4 regions of the Modestobacter sp. VKM Ac-2983 genome follow, and region 3 is predicted to be linked to each of the others. Evidence: predicted binding sites of a transcription regulator. Region 3 holds the regulator's gene; each other region holds the start of a gene.
The links. The regulator LexA, encoded in region 3, represses DNA repair genes until DNA is damaged. The targets are predictions, from matches to a motif close to TCGAACANNTGTTCGA.
Positions count from the first base shown of each region.

Region 1 (4,207 bases), on a different contig from region 3:
CGGTGGCCGAGGTGGTCGACACGTCGCGCGTGGTGGTCGGGCCGGACGAGCCGTTCGGCGGCCGATCGCAGCAGGACATGGCCGCCGACCACTGGCGGACACTGGCGGGCACCGCCCGAGCCCAGGGAGTCGCCGTCGACGCGACCGAGCTCAGCCGACTGCCGCACGACGTGGTGCTCGGCCGACGGCTGCTCGCCCGCCTCAGCCGCACCTGACGGGGACTCCGCCCAACACCCGGCATCGCCGGGCGCCCCCGGTGGGCGATCCCAGGGGAGACAGCTCGGCCCGCGGCGCGGCAGGGTGGGTGCATGGCGCACGCACCACGGACCCCCACCGGCCGAGCGCTCGCGGCGCTCGGTCTGGCCGCCGTCTCTGCGTGGGCCGCGTTCGTAGTGATCGAGATCCTCACCGTGCCCGAGCCCGGGGCATCCTCGGTGGACGCGCTGGCCACCCGGACAGCGTCGGCGCTCGACCAGCGGGACGCCGATGCACTCCAGGCTCTCCTCGTGGGTGACGCCCCCGGTGACTACGCCGAACAGCTCCTCGCCGGATTCCCCAGCACCCGCAGCGGACCGGAGGGCGTGGTCAGCGACTCGGCCCGGGGCGAGGTCATCGTCGTGCGCGCCCCAGCCGGCAGCGGTACCTGTCTCGCCTGGCAGGTGGTCCACGAGGACGGCCGACACCTCCTCGGCATCGTGCCCCCGCTCGACGGCTGCTGACGGGAGCGCCGGCGCGCCCACGGACCACCACCGGCCGGGACCGTACGGACGGTGCGCCTCAGCGGATCAGTGGTCCGATGAGGATCTCGGTGTCGTCGGGGCGGTAGGTGCGCCATCGGCCGCCGGGATCTCGCTCGACCCGGAATCCGTGGTGGACCTTGGTGTGGTGCCGTTCGCACAACAACGCTGAGTTCTCGAGGTTGGTCTCACCGCCGTGCAGCCAGTGGATCAGGTGGTGGACATCGCACCACCACGACGGAGCACCGCAGCCGGCGAACACGCAGGACTTGTCCCGGCGTTCCACCGCCTTGCGCAGGCCCGGGGTGACCACCCGGTGATCCCGGCCGAGATCGAGGGGAACCCCGTCGGGGCCCATCACGATCCGGGAGATGCTGCCGTCACAGGCCAGGTACCGGGCCCGGGCCGCGGAGATCGTCGCCCCGAACCCCATCTCCCCGGCACCGGCACCGGTCGCCGGGTCGACCAGGTCCTCCAGGTCGATGCCCACGACCACGTGCGGCTTCACCGTCCGCAGGACCGGCAGGTTGCCGGCCGCCAGCTGGTTGTCACACAGCTGCACGAACGCATCGGCGTCCTGCTGCGACCGGGTCCGCTCATCACCCTTCGGGCGGTCGGCCTGCACGATCGACTCGAGCGCCGCCTGCACCTTCTCCCCACCGGCGGCATCGAGCTCCAACCGGCCGGTGACGGTGCCATCGGCGTGCTTGACCATCGTGAACCGCCGGCCCTCGGTCGGGTCCGGCTCCGGCCCGTCGGGATCGAGGGCGTTCTCGAAGGCCTGCACCGCAGCGGCCAGCGAGTCGTGCGGGGACTCCGTGGCCACCTGCGCCCAGACCTGGTCGAAGGCACCCAGGTCGATGCCCTGCTCCTCCGCCTGGGCGACCTCGCGGGGGCCGATCTTCTCCGCCACCACGTTCACCTGCGCCGCCGTGATCTGCCCGTCGGCGAACCCGGCCGTTAAGGCCGGGAAGTGCTCCAGCACCCGCCCCGACCGCACGACCCGCGACGCCTCCGTCTGCGACAACCGCGCATGCCCGATCAACCACGACCGGATCGACTTCAACCCGTCGCACTCCGCAGCCTGCGTCAGCTCTGCGTGCCGCACCGTGCGGGTCAACTCCGCCGCGACCCGATTCTGCAGCGCCACCAGCACGGCCACCCGGTCCAACGCAGCCCCGTCGCTCCACCCGTGCAGATCCTCGGCCGCCAGGGCGTCCAGAGCCGACTGCAACTCGCTCATGACACCTCCCGACCGGTTCGAACGTATGTACGAACACTACCGCCGAAGAAGGGCACTCACAACGCGAGTGCCCAGTTCAGCGGCCTGTCCACAGATCGCCGCACGCTCTTGACACACCACCCGGGAGGGCGTCGAAGAGAGTCCCCGGCTGCGGACTCTGTCCACTCGCCCGGTGCCGCAGTGGAGAATGCGGCGCATGACCCACGTGCTGGACCCGAACGCGCTGGCCGACACCAGCAGCGGAACGGGCACCCTGCCCGACCCGTTCGCCGACGTCACCCGCTCGAACGACGCCTTCCGCGCGTTCCTGCACGGCCTGCCCGGCGTCGACCAGGTCGGGGCCGAGGCCCGGGCCAAGGTGCTCGGCACCCGGTCGATCAAGACGACCGCCAAGGCGTGGGCGATCGACACGGCGATCTCGATGGTCGACCTGACCACGCTGGAGGGCTCGGACACCCCGGGCAAGGTCCGCAGCCTGGCCGCCAAGGCCCGCCGTCCCGACCCGACCGACCCGAGCTGCCCGGCCGTCGCCGCGGTCTGCGTCTACGGCGACCTGGCCGGCGTCGCCAAGGAGGCGCTGGCCGGCACCGGCATCAACGTCGCCGCCGTGGCCACCGCCTTCCCCAGCGGCCGGGCCAGCCGGGAGGTCAAGCTCGCCGACGTCCGGGACGCCGTCGCGAACGGTGCCGACGAGATCGACATGGTCATCGACCGCGGCGCCTTCCTGACCGGCCGCTACCTCGACGTCTTCGAGGAGATCGTCGCGGTCAAGGAGGCCTGTGGGTCCGCGCACCTCAAGGTGATCCTGGAGACCGGCGAACTGGTCACCCTCGACGCCGTCCGCCGCGCCTCCTGGCTGGCAATGCTGGCCGGCGGCGACTTCATCAAGACCTCCACCGGCAAGGTCTCCCCCGCCGCCACCCTGCCGGTCTGCCTGGTGATGCTGGAGGCCGTCCGCGACTTCCGCGCCGCCACCGGCCGCCAGGTCGGGGTCAAGCCCGCCGGGGGCATCCGGACCACGAAGGACGCCGTCAAGCACCTGGTGCTGATCAACGAGACCGTCGGCTCGGACTGGCTGTCCCCCGACTGGTTCCGCTTCGGCGCCTCCAGCCTGCTCAACGACCTGCTCCTGCAGCGCCAGAAGCTCCGCACCGGCCACTACTCCGGCCCCGACCACGTGAGCGTGGACTGATGACCAGCCTGTTCGAGTACGCGCCCGCACCCGAGTCCCGGTCGATCGTCGACATCCGGCCCAGCTACGGGCTGTTCGTCGACGGCGAGTTCACCGACGGCACCGGCACGCCGCTGAAGACGGTCAACCCGGCCACCGAGGAGGTGCTCAGCGAGGTCGCGACCGGCAGCGAGGACGACGTCGACCGCGCCGTGCGCGCCGCCCGCCGGGCGTTCGTCAAGACCTGGGGCCCGATGCGCCCGGCCGACCGCGGCAAGTACCTGTTCCGCATCGCCCGGCTGCTGCAGGAGCGGGCCCGGGAGTTCGCCGTCCTCGAGACCCTGGACAACGGCAAGCCGATCCGGGAGTCCCGGGACGTCGACGTCCCGCTGGCCGCGGCGCACTTCTTCTACCACGCGGGCTGGGCCGACAAGCTCGAGCACGCGGGCCTCGGGCCGGCCCCGCGCCCGCTGGGTGTGGCCGGGCAGGTGATCCCGTGGAACTTCCCGCTGCTGATGCTGGCGTGGAAGGTCGCCCCGGCGCTGGCCACCGGCAACACCGTCGTCCTCAAGCCAGCCGAGACGACCCCACTGACCGCGCTGCTGTTCGCCGAGGTCTGCCAGCAGGCCGACCTGCCGCCGGGCGTGGTGAACATCGTGACCGGCGCCGGGGAGACCGGCCGCGCGGTGATCAGCCACCCGGACGTCGACAAGGTCGCGTTCACCGGCTCCACCGAGGTCGGCCGCTCCATCGCCCGCACGGTCGCCGGCACCGAGAAGCGGCTCACCCTGGAGCTGGGCGGCAAGGCGGCGAACATCGTCTTCGACGACGCCCCGATCGACCAGGCCGTCGAGGGCATCGTCCGCGGCATCTTCTTCAACCAGGGCCACGTCTGCTGCGCCGGCTCCCGGCTGCTGGTGCAGGAGTCGGTGCACGACGACGTCGTCGCCGCCCTGCAGCGGCGGATCGGCACGCTGCGGGTCGGTGACCCGATGGACAAGAACACCGACATGGGGGCGATCAACTCGCACTCGCAGTTGGCCCGCATCCGCGAGC
Region 1 covers NZ_JAPVBK010000003.1:644,983-649,189, reverse strand. Annotated here, with positions in the region: gene O2W18_RS15115 (hypothetical protein) at 1-215, shown strand, start outside; gene O2W18_RS15110 (hypothetical protein) at 309-719, shown strand; gene O2W18_RS15105 (HNH endonuclease signature motif containing protein) at 778-1,980, opposite strand; gene deoC (deoxyribose-phosphate aldolase) at 2,177-3,172, shown strand; gene O2W18_RS15095 (aldehyde dehydrogenase family protein) at 3,172-4,207, shown strand, end outside.
Region 1: the regulator LexA is predicted to act here: its motif matches at 1,998-2,013, upstream of O2W18_RS15105 (HNH endonuclease signature motif containing protein).

Region 2 (4,207 bases), on a different contig from region 3:
CTCTCAGGCTCTCCGGGTCAGCGGTGAGGATCATGGGCAGGATCGTGGGCACGGGATCTCCTTCGGGTCGTCTTGCAGCACCGACTCCGGGATGACCGGGAAGTCATCGGCCCGGCCGTCAGCGGGAGTTGAGTCGGGCCGCCTGGCGGGTCAGGTGGTCGCGCTCGGCTGCGTTGCCCGCCAGGGCGGCCGCCTCGGCGTAGAGCCGCGCCGCCGTCGTCCGGTCGCCGTCTTTCTCGTGCAGGTAGGCGGCTACGGCACGGTGGCGGGGGAGTGCGTCGTCCAGCTGGGCGAGCGCCGCCAGGCCGGCGCGTGGACCGTCGGCCTCGCCGACGGCGACCGCTCGGTTGAGCCGCACGACCGGGCTGCCGGTCAGCCGGACCAGCTCGTCGTACCACTCCACGACCTGCACCCAGTCGGTCTCCGCGGCCGACCGCGCGTCGGCGTGCAGCGCCGCGATCGCGGCCTGGGCCTGGTACTCGCCCAGCTGGTCCCGGACCAGGGCGGCCTGCAGGACGTCGACCCCCTCGCTGATCAGCGCGGGGTCCCACTGGCGGCGGTCCTGCTCGGCGAGGGGCACCAGGCTGCCGTCGGGCGCGGTCCGCGCGGCGCGTCGGGCGTGGTGGAGCAGCATCAGGGCGAGCAGCCCCGCCACCTCCGGGTGGTCGACGGCGGCCGCGAGCTGCCGGGTCAACCGGATCGCCTCCGCAGCCAGGTCGACGTCCCCGGAGTAGCCCTCGTTGAACACCAGGTAGAGGACGCGCAGCACGGTGGCGACGTCGCCGGGCTCGTCGAAGCGGACGCCGGACACGGTGCGCTTCGCCCGGCTGATCCGCTGGGCCATCGTCGCCTCGGGCACCAGGTAGGCCGCGGCGATCTGGCGGGTGGTCAGCCCGCCGACGGCGCGCAGCGTCAGCGCCACCGCCGACGACGGCGTCAGCGAGGGGTACGCGCTCAGGAAGTACAGCCGCAGCGTGTCGTCGGCCGACGGCACCGGGCCCGGTGCTGGCTCCTCGTCGACCAGCTCCTCGCGCCCGCGGCGGGCGGCCTCCGACCGGGTCGCGTCGAGGAACCGGCGCCAGGCCACGGTCACCAGCCAGGCGGGCGGGTCCCGCGGCGGGTCGGCCGGCCAGCTGCGCACCGCCTCGACCAGCGCGTCCTGGACGGCGTCCTCGGCCGCCGCGAAGTCGGCTCCGCGGCGGACGAGGACGCCGATCACGCCCGGGACGACGCTGCGCAGCAGCACCTCGTCCACGGGTGGGCTCACTCCGTGACGGTCGGCGGCTCGGACATGACCGGCCGCAGCTCCAGCCACTCCCGGATCGGCTCGCCGCCCGGCCCGGGAGCCGCCGACAGCTCCCCGGCCAGCTCGACCGCGCGCTCGTAGCTGTCCACGTCGATCACCATCCACCCGGCGATGAGGTCCTTGGTCTCGGCGAACGGCCCGTCGGTGACCGGCGGCCGACCTTCGCCGTCGTACCGGACCCACGTGCCCTCTTGCGCGACGCCCTGGGCGTCGACGAACTCGCCGGTCTCGGTGAGCTTCGCCCCGAAGTCACGCATGTACTGGATGTGCGCCGAGACCTCGTCCGGCGTCCACTGGTCCATCGGCGCGCAATCGAGCGACTTCGAGGTGCTGCGGTAGTGCTTGAGCATCAGGTACTTGGCCATGGTGGCTCTCCTCGGTGCGGGTGCGGCCCATCGTGGCCGCGGACACCCCAGGGACGGAACCGGCTGCGCGTTCTCGACATCGGGCGGTGGCCGGACGGTCGTGCGGGTCGTTCTCGGGCTCTCCGCAGCGGTCCGACCAGTGCGCCCTGGCGGTCTGTCAAGGTCCTAGGGAAATCTGTGGACAAGCGTCTGACCTGCGGATTCGAGTTGTATCAGTGGCTTGGTGCCGATATCATTCGTACACACGTTCGAACCGGTCGGGAGGTGTCATGAGCGAGTTGCAGTCGGCTCTGGACGCCCTGGCGGCCGAGGACCTGCATGGGTTGACGGATGGCGCTGTGTTGGACCGGACGACGTTGCTGGTGCAGCTCGGCAATCGGGTCGCTGCGGAGTTGACCCGCACGGTGCGGCACGCAGAGCTGATGCAGGCTGCGGAGTACGACGGGTTGAAGTCGATGCGGTCGTGGTTGATCGGGCATGCGCGGTTGACGCAGACGGAGGCGTCGCGGATCGTGCGGTCGGGGCGGGTGCTGGAGCACTTCCCGGCCTTGGCGGCCGGGTTCGCTGGCGGGCAGATCACGGCGGCGCAGGTGAACGTGGTGGCGGAGAAGATCGGCCCCCGCGAGGTCGCGCGGGCCGAGGAGCAGGGCATCGACCTGGGTGCCTTCGACCAGGTCTGGGCGCAGGTGGCCACGGAGTCCCCGCACGAGTCGCTGGTGGCTGCGGTGCAGGCCTTCGAGAACGCCTTGGACCCCGACGGTCCGGAGCCCGATCCGACCGAGGGCCGTCGGTTCACGATGGTCAAGCACGCCGATGGGACTGTCACCGGCCGGTTGGAGCTGGATGCCGTCGGTGGGGAGAAGGTGCAGGCGGCGATCGAGTCGATCGTGCAGGCCGACCGCCCGAAGGGTGATGAGCGGACGCGGTCGCAGCAGGACGCCGATGCGTTCGTGCAGTTGGCTGACAACCAGTTGGCCTCGGGGAATCTGCCGGTCTTGCGGACGGTGAAGCCGCATGTGGTGGTGGGCGTCGACCTGGATGACCTGGTCGACCCGGCTACCGGTGCCGGGGCGGGGGAGCTGGGGTTCGGGGCGACGATCTCCGCGGCGCGGGCCCGTTACCTGGCCTGTGACGGCAGCATCTCCCGGATCGTGATGGGCCCCGACGGCGTGCCCCTCGACCTCGGGAGGGATCACCGGGTGGTCACCCCCGGGCTGCGCAAGGCAGTGGAACGGCGGGACAAGAGCTGCGTGTTCGCCGGCTGCGGCGCCCCGAGCTGGTGGTGCGACGTCCACCACCTGATCCACTGGCTGCACGGCGGTGAGACGTCGCTGCAGAACTCAGCGTTGCTGTGCGAACGGCACCACACCAAGGTCCACCACGGATTCCGGGTCGAACGAGATCCCAGCGGGCGATGGCGCACCTACCGCCCCGACGGCACCGAGATCCTCATCGGAGCACTGGCGCACTGATCGGCCCGGTCCCGGCAGCCGGCCACGGTCCCACCGTGTCCGGCTGCCGGTGCGCGCGTGCAGCCGTCACGTCGCCCGGCTACCGGAGTTGTCCGGCTACCGGAGTTGTCCGGCTACCCGAGTTGCCTGGCTACCGGAGTTGGCCGGCAGCCAGAGTTGCCGGCCGTCAGAGGTTCCCGGCCGCCAGGGTTGCCGGCCGCCAGGGTGGCCCGGCCACCGCAGTCGCCTGGTCCGGCGCACTCCGGATCAGGGGCCGGTCGCGACGCCGGCCACGGCGAGGGGACCGAGGTGGTTTCCCGACGCCGCCCCGGGGCAGCGGACCGGGAGCATCGAGCACGTGCAGTCGCGAGGGACGGGAGGCCGACGAGGTGAGGCTCTCCGACGTCGCGGACGAGCTGTACGGGTTGCCGCCGGACGAGTTCATCGCCGCACGCGACGCGCGGCGCAAGGAGGCGCGGGCCCAGGGCGACCGGGAGCTGGCGGAGGAGATCGGCGGGCTGCGGAAGCCGACGACCGCGGCCTGGGTGGTCAACACGCTCGTGCGGCGGCAGCCCGACGAGCTCCGCCAGCTCGTCGACCTCGGGGCCGACCTCCGCGAGGCGCAACGCGACCTCGAGGGCGACCAGCTGAAGGAGCTCACCCGGCAGCGCCGTGCCGTGGTGCTGGCGCTGACCCGGCAGGCCCGCTCGCTGGCGAAGGAGCTGGGCCGGCCGGTGAGCGACTCGGTCGCCGGTCAGGTCCAGGACACCTTGCGCGCGGCGGTCGCCGACGAGGACGCCGGACGCGCGACGCTGTCCGGCCGGCTCACGTCGCCGCTGTCCTACTCCGGCGTCGGGACGGCCGACGTGCAGGGCTCGGTGGCCACCCTCCCGCAGGGGGAGGACGACGCACCGGCCCCGGCCACCCGCGGCGACCGCGCGCCGGGGGAGGACCGGCGGCAACGCGCCGCGGAGCGGCAGCTGGCCGGTGCGCGGGAGGAGCTGGCCGACGCCGAGACCGCCGCCGCCGACGCCCAGGCGGACGCGGAGCGGGAGCGGGAACAGCTGGCGGGGCTCAGCACGCGG
Region 2 covers NZ_JAPVBK010000001.1:1,037,984-1,042,190, forward strand. Annotated here, with positions in the region: gene O2W18_RS04965 (VOC family protein) at 1-52, opposite strand, end outside; gene O2W18_RS04970 (RNA polymerase sigma factor) at 119-1,267, opposite strand; gene O2W18_RS04975 (YciI family protein) at 1,264-1,671, opposite strand; gene O2W18_RS04980 (HNH endonuclease signature motif containing protein) at 1,941-3,143, shown strand; gene O2W18_RS04985 (hypothetical protein) at 3,512-4,207, shown strand, end outside.
Region 2: the regulator LexA is predicted to act here: its motif matches at 1,908-1,923, upstream of O2W18_RS04980 (HNH endonuclease signature motif containing protein).

Region 3 (4,207 bases):
TCCTCGTGCCCTACGACCGGGGCGACCTGGTCGCCCGGGTGCACCGGGACGGCGAGGTCGTCGAGGAGGCGCACGAGGCGACCGGGACCCGGTTGACCGCGCGTGTCGACGCCGGCCTGGCCGCCCAGCTCGACGGCTTCAGCACACCTGCTGCCGAGGCCTGATCGAGGCTCCACCGCTCCCCGACGCGTGGACGTGTGCGTCGGACCCGTGAGCAGGCTCGTCGGATCACGAGCAGGTCACGGCGCCCCGGTACCGTGAAGCGGTGACCAGGGGAGCGGTGGACCGGCCGGCGGCCACCGGAGGCCGACCGGCTGCACCGGTCATCGGGGTGGGCCGGCCGCCGTGGTGGCTGCTCGTCCTCGCCGCCCTCGTCACCGTCGGGGTGACCGTCAACCTGCTCGGCCGCGGGTGGTTGGAGCGGATGGACCTGCGGGTCTCCGAGGTGACCAGCGTCTGGGCGCTCCGGGACTCCTGGGCCTACTGGCCGATCTGGGTCGTCACCCAGATCGGCGGGCGGGTGACGATCCTCGTCGTCCTGGCCGGCCTGGTCGGCTGGTTGGCCGTGCGGCAACGGACGCTGGTGCCCCTGGTCCGGGTGGTCGTCGCGCTGGCCCTGCTCACCACCGTGGTCTACGCGTTCAAGTGGGGCACCGGTCGCACGGCCCCGGCGTTCCCCGGGTCGTTCTTCCACCTGGACGGGGCCAGCTACCCGTCGGGGCACGTGGCGAACGCCGTCCTGATGTGGGGGGTGGCCCGGTGGCAGGCCGTGGAGTTCGGCCTGCCCCCAGCAGTGCAGCGGGCCACCTGGGTGCTCAGCGTGCTGGGGCCGGTGGCAACAGGTGTGGCCATGGTGGCGCTGGACTTCCACTGGGTCACCGATGCCGTGGTCGGGCTGTCGGTCGGGCTCCTGCTGTTGGGCGTGGTTCACGGACTCGACGCTGTCGGACTGCCACGCTGGGTTCGTGCCAGAGCCGGCCGATCGCAGGCGTAGCCGCGCCCCCCGCCGCAGGGCGGCCGGCGCCGTCCTCGGCGCGCCCGTCGGCCTGCTGGTCGCGTTGGTCCCCGCCGGGTCGGCGGCCGCCGACGACGCTGTCGCCTCCTTCGGCGAGCCGGTCACCCGGTGCGAGATCACCGATCCGCGGCTCCCTGAGCTCTCCGGCCTGGCCAGCGCCGGCGAGGCGATGCTCGCGATGAACGACGGCGGCGACCGCGCCGAGGTGCTCGTGCTCGACGGGGCCTGCACGGTGGGTGAGGTGCGCACCGCGGAGGTCGACCCTTACGACCCCGAGGACCTCGCCCTCGCCGCGGACGGCACCATCTGGTTGGCCGACATCGGGGACAACGCGCAGAGTCGCGAGACGGTCGCGCTGATCGGCCTCCGTCCCGACGGGACCACCGTGCTGAGCAGGTTGACCTACCCCGACGGCCCGCACGACGCGGAGGCGCTGCTGCTCGCGCCCGACGGCACCCCGTACCTGGTGACCAAGGAGGTGCTCGGCGCCAGCTCGGTGTACCGGCCCGATGCGCCCCTCGCCGACGGGGCCACCGTGCCGATGAGCAAGGTGGCCGGGCTCGGGTTCACGTTGACCGGCACGCCGGGCGGTCCCGTGGGCCGGGCCGGACAGTTGCTGGTCACCGGTGGCGCGGTGTCGGCCGACGGCTCACGGATCGCCCTGCGCACCTACACCGACGCCTACGTCTGGCCGCTGAGCGGTTCGGACGTCGCCGGGGCGTTGGCCGGCCCCCCGGTGCGCGTGCCGCTGCCGGAGGCCCCGCAGGGCGAGGCCATCGCCTTCGCGGCCAACGACCGGGACCTGCTCGTCGCCGGGGAGGGGCTGCCCGGGGCGGTGACCCTGGTGCCGGCCGCCGGTGACCTGGCGGCGCCGCCACCGGCGGCGGCCACCGAGGCCGCTGCCGGGTCGCTGGCGACGGCCGGTGGGGTGGCCCCGCTCACCGCCGGCGTCATCGCCGCAGTCGCGGCCACCGTGCTGGTGTGGATCGGCGGCAAGATCCGGCGGCGCCCGGCCTGATCAGCGTCTGGCTCGCTCACCAGCCGGATCGCATGACGACTCGGCCGGATGACGAGCCGAGTTCGATGAGCGCCGGGCCGCACGGCGAGCCCGGCGCCCCGGTAGAACTCAGACCCGGCGCAGCACGGTGACGACCCGGCCGAGGACCGTGGCGTCATCGCCCGGGATCGGCTCGTACGCGGCGTTGTGTGGCAGCAGCCACACGTGCCCGTCGCGCCGCTTGTAGGTCTTCACCGTTGCCTCGCCGTCGATCATCGCGGCGACGATCTCGCCGTTCTCCGCGGTCGGCTGCTGCCGGACGACGACCCAGTCGCCGTCACAGATCGCCGCATCGACCATCGAGTCACCCGCCACCTTCAGCATGAAGAGGGTGCCGTCGCCGACCAGTTCCCGGGGGAGCGGGAAGACGTCCTCGACGGCCTGCTCGGCCAGCACCGGACCACCGGCGGCGATCCGCCCGACGAGGGGCACGTAGGTGGGTCGGGGAGCCGAGGCGTCGTCGACACCGCTGCCCGCTCCGGATCCGGCCAGTGCTGCGGCGGCGTCGTTCGTCGCCGTGGCGGTGCTGTCGCCGGGCAGGCGCACGTCGAGGGCGCGGGGTCGGTTCGGGTCACGGCGCAGCCACCCCTTGCGCTGCAGCACCGACAGCTGGTGGGCCACCGACGAGGCGGAGGAGAGGCCGACCGCCTCCCCGATCTCACGCACCGAGGGCGGGTAGCCACGGCGCTCGATGGAGTCACGGATGACCTCGAGCACCCGCCGCTGCCGCTGGGTCAGACCGTCGCCGTCCGCGGCCCGGTCGGGGAACTCCCGCACCGCGGCTCCCGCCCCCGCGACGGTCGTCGGTGCTGCGCCGTCGGCGGGTGCCGAGTCGGCGGCTCCACGCCGCGAAGGGCTCTTGCCGCCGCGCGCCTTCGGGCCGTCGACCGCCATGTGTCCTCCTCGTCCGGCTGCCTGGGCAGCAGTTCCCGGTGGCGCCCTGCCGTGCCGACAGCCGTGTCACCACGGCGAGCCGGACCGTGGACGCCGTCCTCGATCGCCTCGGAACCGTATCGCCTCGGACGCTCGTGTTCAAACAGGTGTTCGAAGAAGTCGTCGTGTCGGCGTGTTCCTGTCGGGGGTGTGCGGTAGACATCGCACACACGTTCGAATCGAACGTGCGTTCGATGAGCCCGGTACCGAGACACCTGGAGCACCCCGATGGCCATCCCGCAGCTCGAGCGCCCCGTCGCCACCCCGGCCTCGTTGGCGGTCGTGCTCCCGTTCCCGGGGGCTGGTCAGGTGGCGCCCTCGCCCCGCCCGCCGGTGCAGGGTCCGCCCGTGCGGCTGTCGCGGGCGCCTCGCCCGGCACTGCCGGTGGTGCTCCGGCGTGACGTCGGGCGCGCCGAGGCGCGTGCGGGCCGCCGGGTCGGTGTCGTGGACGGTGGCTCGGCCGGTCGCGGCGGTCGCGTGCGGCAGGCAGGCGGCGGGGTGTCGGTGGGTTGGGGTGACCCGGCACCGCTGCGCCTGACCCGGCGCGGGCGGCGGGTGATCGCCGGGCTGTCCATCGCCTTCGGGGTGTCCGTCGCCGCGGCGACGATCGCGATCGAGTCCGGCGGCGCCGGAGGGGGCCTGGAGCTGGCCGGCTCGGCGACGATCGTCGTCCGGTCCGGGGACACCCTGTGGTCCATCGCCGGTGAGATCGCCCCGGAGGAGGACCGGCGCGCCGTCGTCGACGCGCTCCTCGACGTGAACGGCCTCTCCGACGTCGACCTCGTCCCCGGCCAGGTGCTCGAGCTGCCCTGATCGGGCTGCGTGGTGCAGGTGTGCACCACGGCGGGTGGTGAGGGTGGCGGCCGCCCGTCGTCCCTGAGTGCTCCGGCTCGGCCGCCTCCAGGGCGCCCGTGCCTTGGTGGGGCAGGGCTGTTCCGGCGGCGATGGCTGTGGCGAGAGGGGTCCCGAGGGGCGTCCGGGGCAGTTGCGGAAGACGACACGCACCCCGGGGCTTGCACACCTGTGGGGGTGGTCGTACGGTTCCACCACAACATCTAGTAGTTACAGAGCTGTAAGCCCCATCCACAGCCGTTCCACACGTTCTCCCCGGCGCATCCACCGGATGTCCCCGGCGCAGTCCACAGCACGGCCATCGGGTCGGGGTCCGGTCACGGTGTCACGTCGCCGCGACGAGAGCCCTC
Region 3 covers NZ_JAPVBK010000007.1:61,685-65,891, forward strand. Annotated here, with positions in the region: gene hflX (GTPase HflX) at 1-164, shown strand, start outside; gene O2W18_RS21360 (phosphatase PAP2 family protein) at 266-994, shown strand; gene O2W18_RS21365 (hypothetical protein) at 966-2,033, shown strand; gene lexA (transcriptional repressor LexA) at 2,142-2,966, opposite strand; gene O2W18_RS21375 (LysM peptidoglycan-binding domain-containing protein) at 3,234-3,818, shown strand.

Region 4 (4,207 bases), on a different contig from region 3:
CGCCGGGGGCTGGTGGACCCCGAGCATCCAGCCGTTCAGCTCCGCGACGCCCGGCTCGAACGGCACGCCCACGACCCTGGCCACGCTGGTCGAGCACTTCGGTGCGGCAACGACGATCACCGGGTTCGCGGTGAACACCGGGCGGAGCAACGCAGGCCTGGAGGCCTACGTGGACGGCATCGGCATCACGGTGGGCGGCGAGACGACGACGTACGACGTCGAGCCACGGGTGTTCACCAAGGCGGACTGCAAGGACGGCGGCTGGGCCACGGAGTTCGAGCCCGGCCAGTTCGCCAACCAGGGCCAGTGCGTGAGCTCCTTCGCGTCGAAGGCCAAGACCGGCGAGGAGTAAGGCCGGCAAGGCCTACGGCCGGCAAGGAGCAGGGGCCGGCGAGGAGCAGGGGCCGGCAAGGACCAGCGACAGCCTGCGGACCCCGCCGTCCTTCCGACGGCGGGGTCCGCGACGCGCACTCTCACTGCTACAGGGCTGGGCCGATGGGGATCTGGGTGTCGTCGGGGCGGTAGGTGCGCCATCGCCCACCGGGATCCCGCTCCACCCGGAACCCGTGGTGGACCTTCGTGTGGTGCCGTTCGCACAACAACGCTGAGTTCTGCAGCGACGTCTCACCGCCGTGCAGCCAGTGGATCAGGTGGTGGACGTCGCACCACCACGACGGAGCACCGCAGCCGGCGAACACGCAGGACTTGTCCCGCCGTTCGACTGCTTTACGTAGCCCGGGGGTGACCACCCGGTGGTCCCGACCGAGGTCGAGCGGGACGCCGTCGGGGCCCATCACGATCCGGGAGATGCTGCCGTCACAGGCCAGGTAACGGGCCCGCGCCGCGGAGATCGTCGCCCCGAAGCCCATCTCCCCCGCACCGGCACCGGTCGCCGGGTCGACCAGGTCATCCAGGTCGACGCCCACCACCACGTGCGGCTTCACCGTCCGCAAGACCGGCAGGTTCCCCGAGGCCAACTGGTTGTCAGCCAACTGCACGAACGCATCGGCGTCCTGCTGCGACCGCGTCCGCTCATCACCCTTCGGGCGGTCGGCCTGCACGATCGACTCGATCGCCGCCTGCACCTTCTCCCCGCCCACCGCATCCAGCTCCAACCGGCCGGTCACACTCCCATCGGCGTGCTTGACCATCGTGAACCGACGACCCTCCGTCGGGTCCGGCTCCGGACCGTCGGGATCCAGGGCGTTGTCGAAGGCTTGCACCGCAGCCACCAGCGACTCGTGCGGGGACTCCGTGGCCACCTGCGCCCAGACCTGGTCGAAGGCACCCAGGTCGATGCCCTGCTCCTCGGCCCGCGCGACCTCGCGGGGGCCGATCTTCTCCGCCACCACGTTCACCTGCGCGGCCGTGATCTGCCCGCCAGCGAACCCGGCCGCCAAGGCCGGGAAGTGCTCCAGCACCCGTCCGGACCGCACGACCCGGGACGCCTCCGTCTGCGACAACCGTGCATGCCCGATCAACCACGACCGCATCGACTTCAACCCGTCGTACTCCGCAGCCTGCGTCAGCTCTGCGTGCCGCACCGTGCGGGTCAGCTCCGCAGCGACCCGATTGCCGAGCTGCACCAGCAACGTCGTCCGGTCCAACACGGCGCCATCCGTCAACCCATGCAGGTCCTCGGCCGCAAGGGCGTCCAGAGCCGACTGCAACTCGCTCATGACACCTCCCGACCGGTTCGAACGCTTGTACGAATCCTACCGCCGAGCAAGGGCTCCCACAACACGAATCCCCAGGTCAGGCGCTTGTCCACAGATCACCCTGACCCCTTGCCGCGAGCCGGTCCGACACACCAGCGCGCCGCTCGAACTCCACATCGGTCGACGAGCCAGCAGCCCACGCCGGTCTCCCCGGCCCCGACCGGACTCCGACGTCCGGCGTCACGACAACGCCCGACGTCGGCGTGATGCGCCGAGCACGCAGCGTGCACACCCGCCGATGCGGCCCAAATCGATTCCCGGGAGGGGACGGTCGATCCGAGCCGTCGTTGCACGCACCACCCTCCGGCGTTGCCCGACGTCACGTCGGCGAGTCGCCCGAGTCGCCCGGGCGTGTTGCGGCCCCACGGGGTGTCGGAACCGCAACAGGCGGCACTTTGTGACGAATCCATGACGGCCCTACCGTCATCCGCGCCCGCCGGCCCCTGAGTCACCACGCACGGTGACACCGGCGAGCACCGCCGAACCGGGCACCCGCTGCGACGTCGCAGCGAACGCCCGGACCGGGGACCCACCGCAGTTCTGGGGTGAAGTGCGACGGCACGCGAGTGTCGGAGCACCGGGCGAGTTCCCCGCCCGAACCCGTCAGCTAACTCGGTAGGCGGTTGAGGAGAACAAGGAGAACCCGTCGTCCATGACGACCACTCGCACGTCCCCTGCCCGTCGTCCCTCCCGCTCCGGTCGCCGGGCACTGATCGCGCTGTTCGCCAGCGCCGGCGTCGCCCTCACCCCGATGGCCGCCCAGGCCTCCGTCGGTGGCGGTGGCGCGCCCGCCGCAGCACCCGTCGCAGCTGCGGCCGCTCCGGTCGCGGCACCGAACGCAGCTGCCCAGATCATCGTCGACACCGCACTCGCCCAGCAGGGCAAGCCCTACGTGTGGGCCGGCGCCGGTCCCAACGTCTACGACTGCTCCGGGCTGACCCAGTACTCCTACGCGGCCGCCGGCATCACGCTGCCGCACTCCTCCCGCATGCAGTCGACGATGGGCGTCCCGGTGGCCCGCGCCGACCTGCAGCCCGGTGACCTGGTCTTCTTCTACGACCCGGTGGGTCACGTCGGCATCTACATCGGCAACGGGCTGATGGTGCACGCGCCGACCGCAGGGGACGTCGTCCGGACCATCAACGTCGACACCATGTGGGGCTACAACTCCGCGCGTCGTCTGGTCTGACGTCGCCGGGGGTGTTGCGACCCCGTGACGATCGGCGGTGCCTCTTGCCTCGCGCCTCCTCGACCGCGACGTTGGGACGTGCGAGGTAGCGAGTCCCGGCCCCGTACGGCCCGGTCGCCCGCAGGGGCGGCCGACGAACTGCCGGAGGGTGTGGCGCAGTGCCGCGCCACACCCTTCCGCAGCTGGTCAGGGCACCAGACACGAGAGGAACCTCACCGATGCTCACGTTGACCCCCCAGGCAGCAACCGCGATCCGCGGGATCCTCGACCAGTCCGAGACCCCCGAGCAGGGCGGCCTGCGGATCGCCAACGACCCGACCGCCCAGTCGCTCGCGCTGAGCCTGGCCGCCGTGCCGGCCGAGGACGACCAGGTGCTGGACCAGTCCGGCGCCCGGGTGTTCCTGGACGAGAAGGCCGCGACGGTCCTCGACGACAAGGTCCTGGACGCGCAGCCCGACCCGACCGGCAAGGTCCAGTTCGGGATCGCCGAGTCCGGCGTCTGAGCTCCCGGCACGACCGCGTCCGCCCCGTTCCGGTCCGCCGGAGCGGGGCGGACGTCGTCTGCGGCCCCGACGTACGCGAACGCCCCGCTCTCCCGAGGGAGGACGGGGCGTTCGTCGGTCCGGAGGGGTCGGGGGCATGAGCCCGGCCGGCTCCGTGGGGATCAGCCGAGCAGCGGCTCCCCGTCACGGACGAGCTGCCAGTTCTCGACGTAGAAGTCGGCCGGGTCGATCACGCTGCGCTCCTGCGCCCATTCGATGAGCAGCTGACGGATCTCCAGCTGCTCGTTGTAGACCACCGGCGCCGTCGAGACGTGCGGGAAGCCGCCACCGCCGGAGCGCCGGTAGTTGTTCACCGCCACCACGAACCGGGCGTCGTCGGCCACCGACACACCGTCGATCTCCAGCCGGGTGACCCGCTCCCCGACCGGGCGGGAGACGTCCAGGTCGTAGTCGACGCCGGAGAGCACGTCGTAGTTGTAGTCCGGCGTCCCGTCGGCGTTGGTGATCGTCTCGGGGTCGACCTCCCCGGTGGCCGGCACCTGGGTGAAGTAGCTCGCCGACTCCTCCAGGTAGTCCCGCACCTGGGCGCCGGTCATCTCCACCGCCTCCAGGGTGTTGTCGAAGACGTAGAGCCCGGCGATGTCCCGGATGGTGACCTCGCCCTCCGGGAAGACCGCCTCCCGGCTGAACGGTGCGGCGATCGACAGCACCGGCAGGTCGGCCCGCTCGGTGCCCTCGAGCGCGGCGTCGACGGTCTCCGTCTGCACCTGCTGGATGAAGTCGAGGATCGGGGTGTC
Region 4 covers NZ_JAPVBK010000002.1:183,120-187,326, reverse strand. Annotated here, with positions in the region: gene O2W18_RS07360 (hypothetical protein) at 1-352, shown strand, start outside; gene O2W18_RS07355 (HNH endonuclease signature motif containing protein) at 480-1,679, opposite strand; cyclic di-AMP (ydaO/yuaA leader) riboswitch at 2,210-2,354, shown strand; gene O2W18_RS07350 (C40 family peptidase) at 2,371-2,907, shown strand; gene O2W18_RS07345 (HesB/IscA family protein) at 3,126-3,410, shown strand; gene O2W18_RS07340 (bifunctional metallophosphatase/5'-nucleotidase) at 3,572-4,207, opposite strand, start outside.
Region 4: the regulator LexA is predicted to act here: its motif matches at 1,697-1,712, upstream of O2W18_RS07355 (HNH endonuclease signature motif containing protein).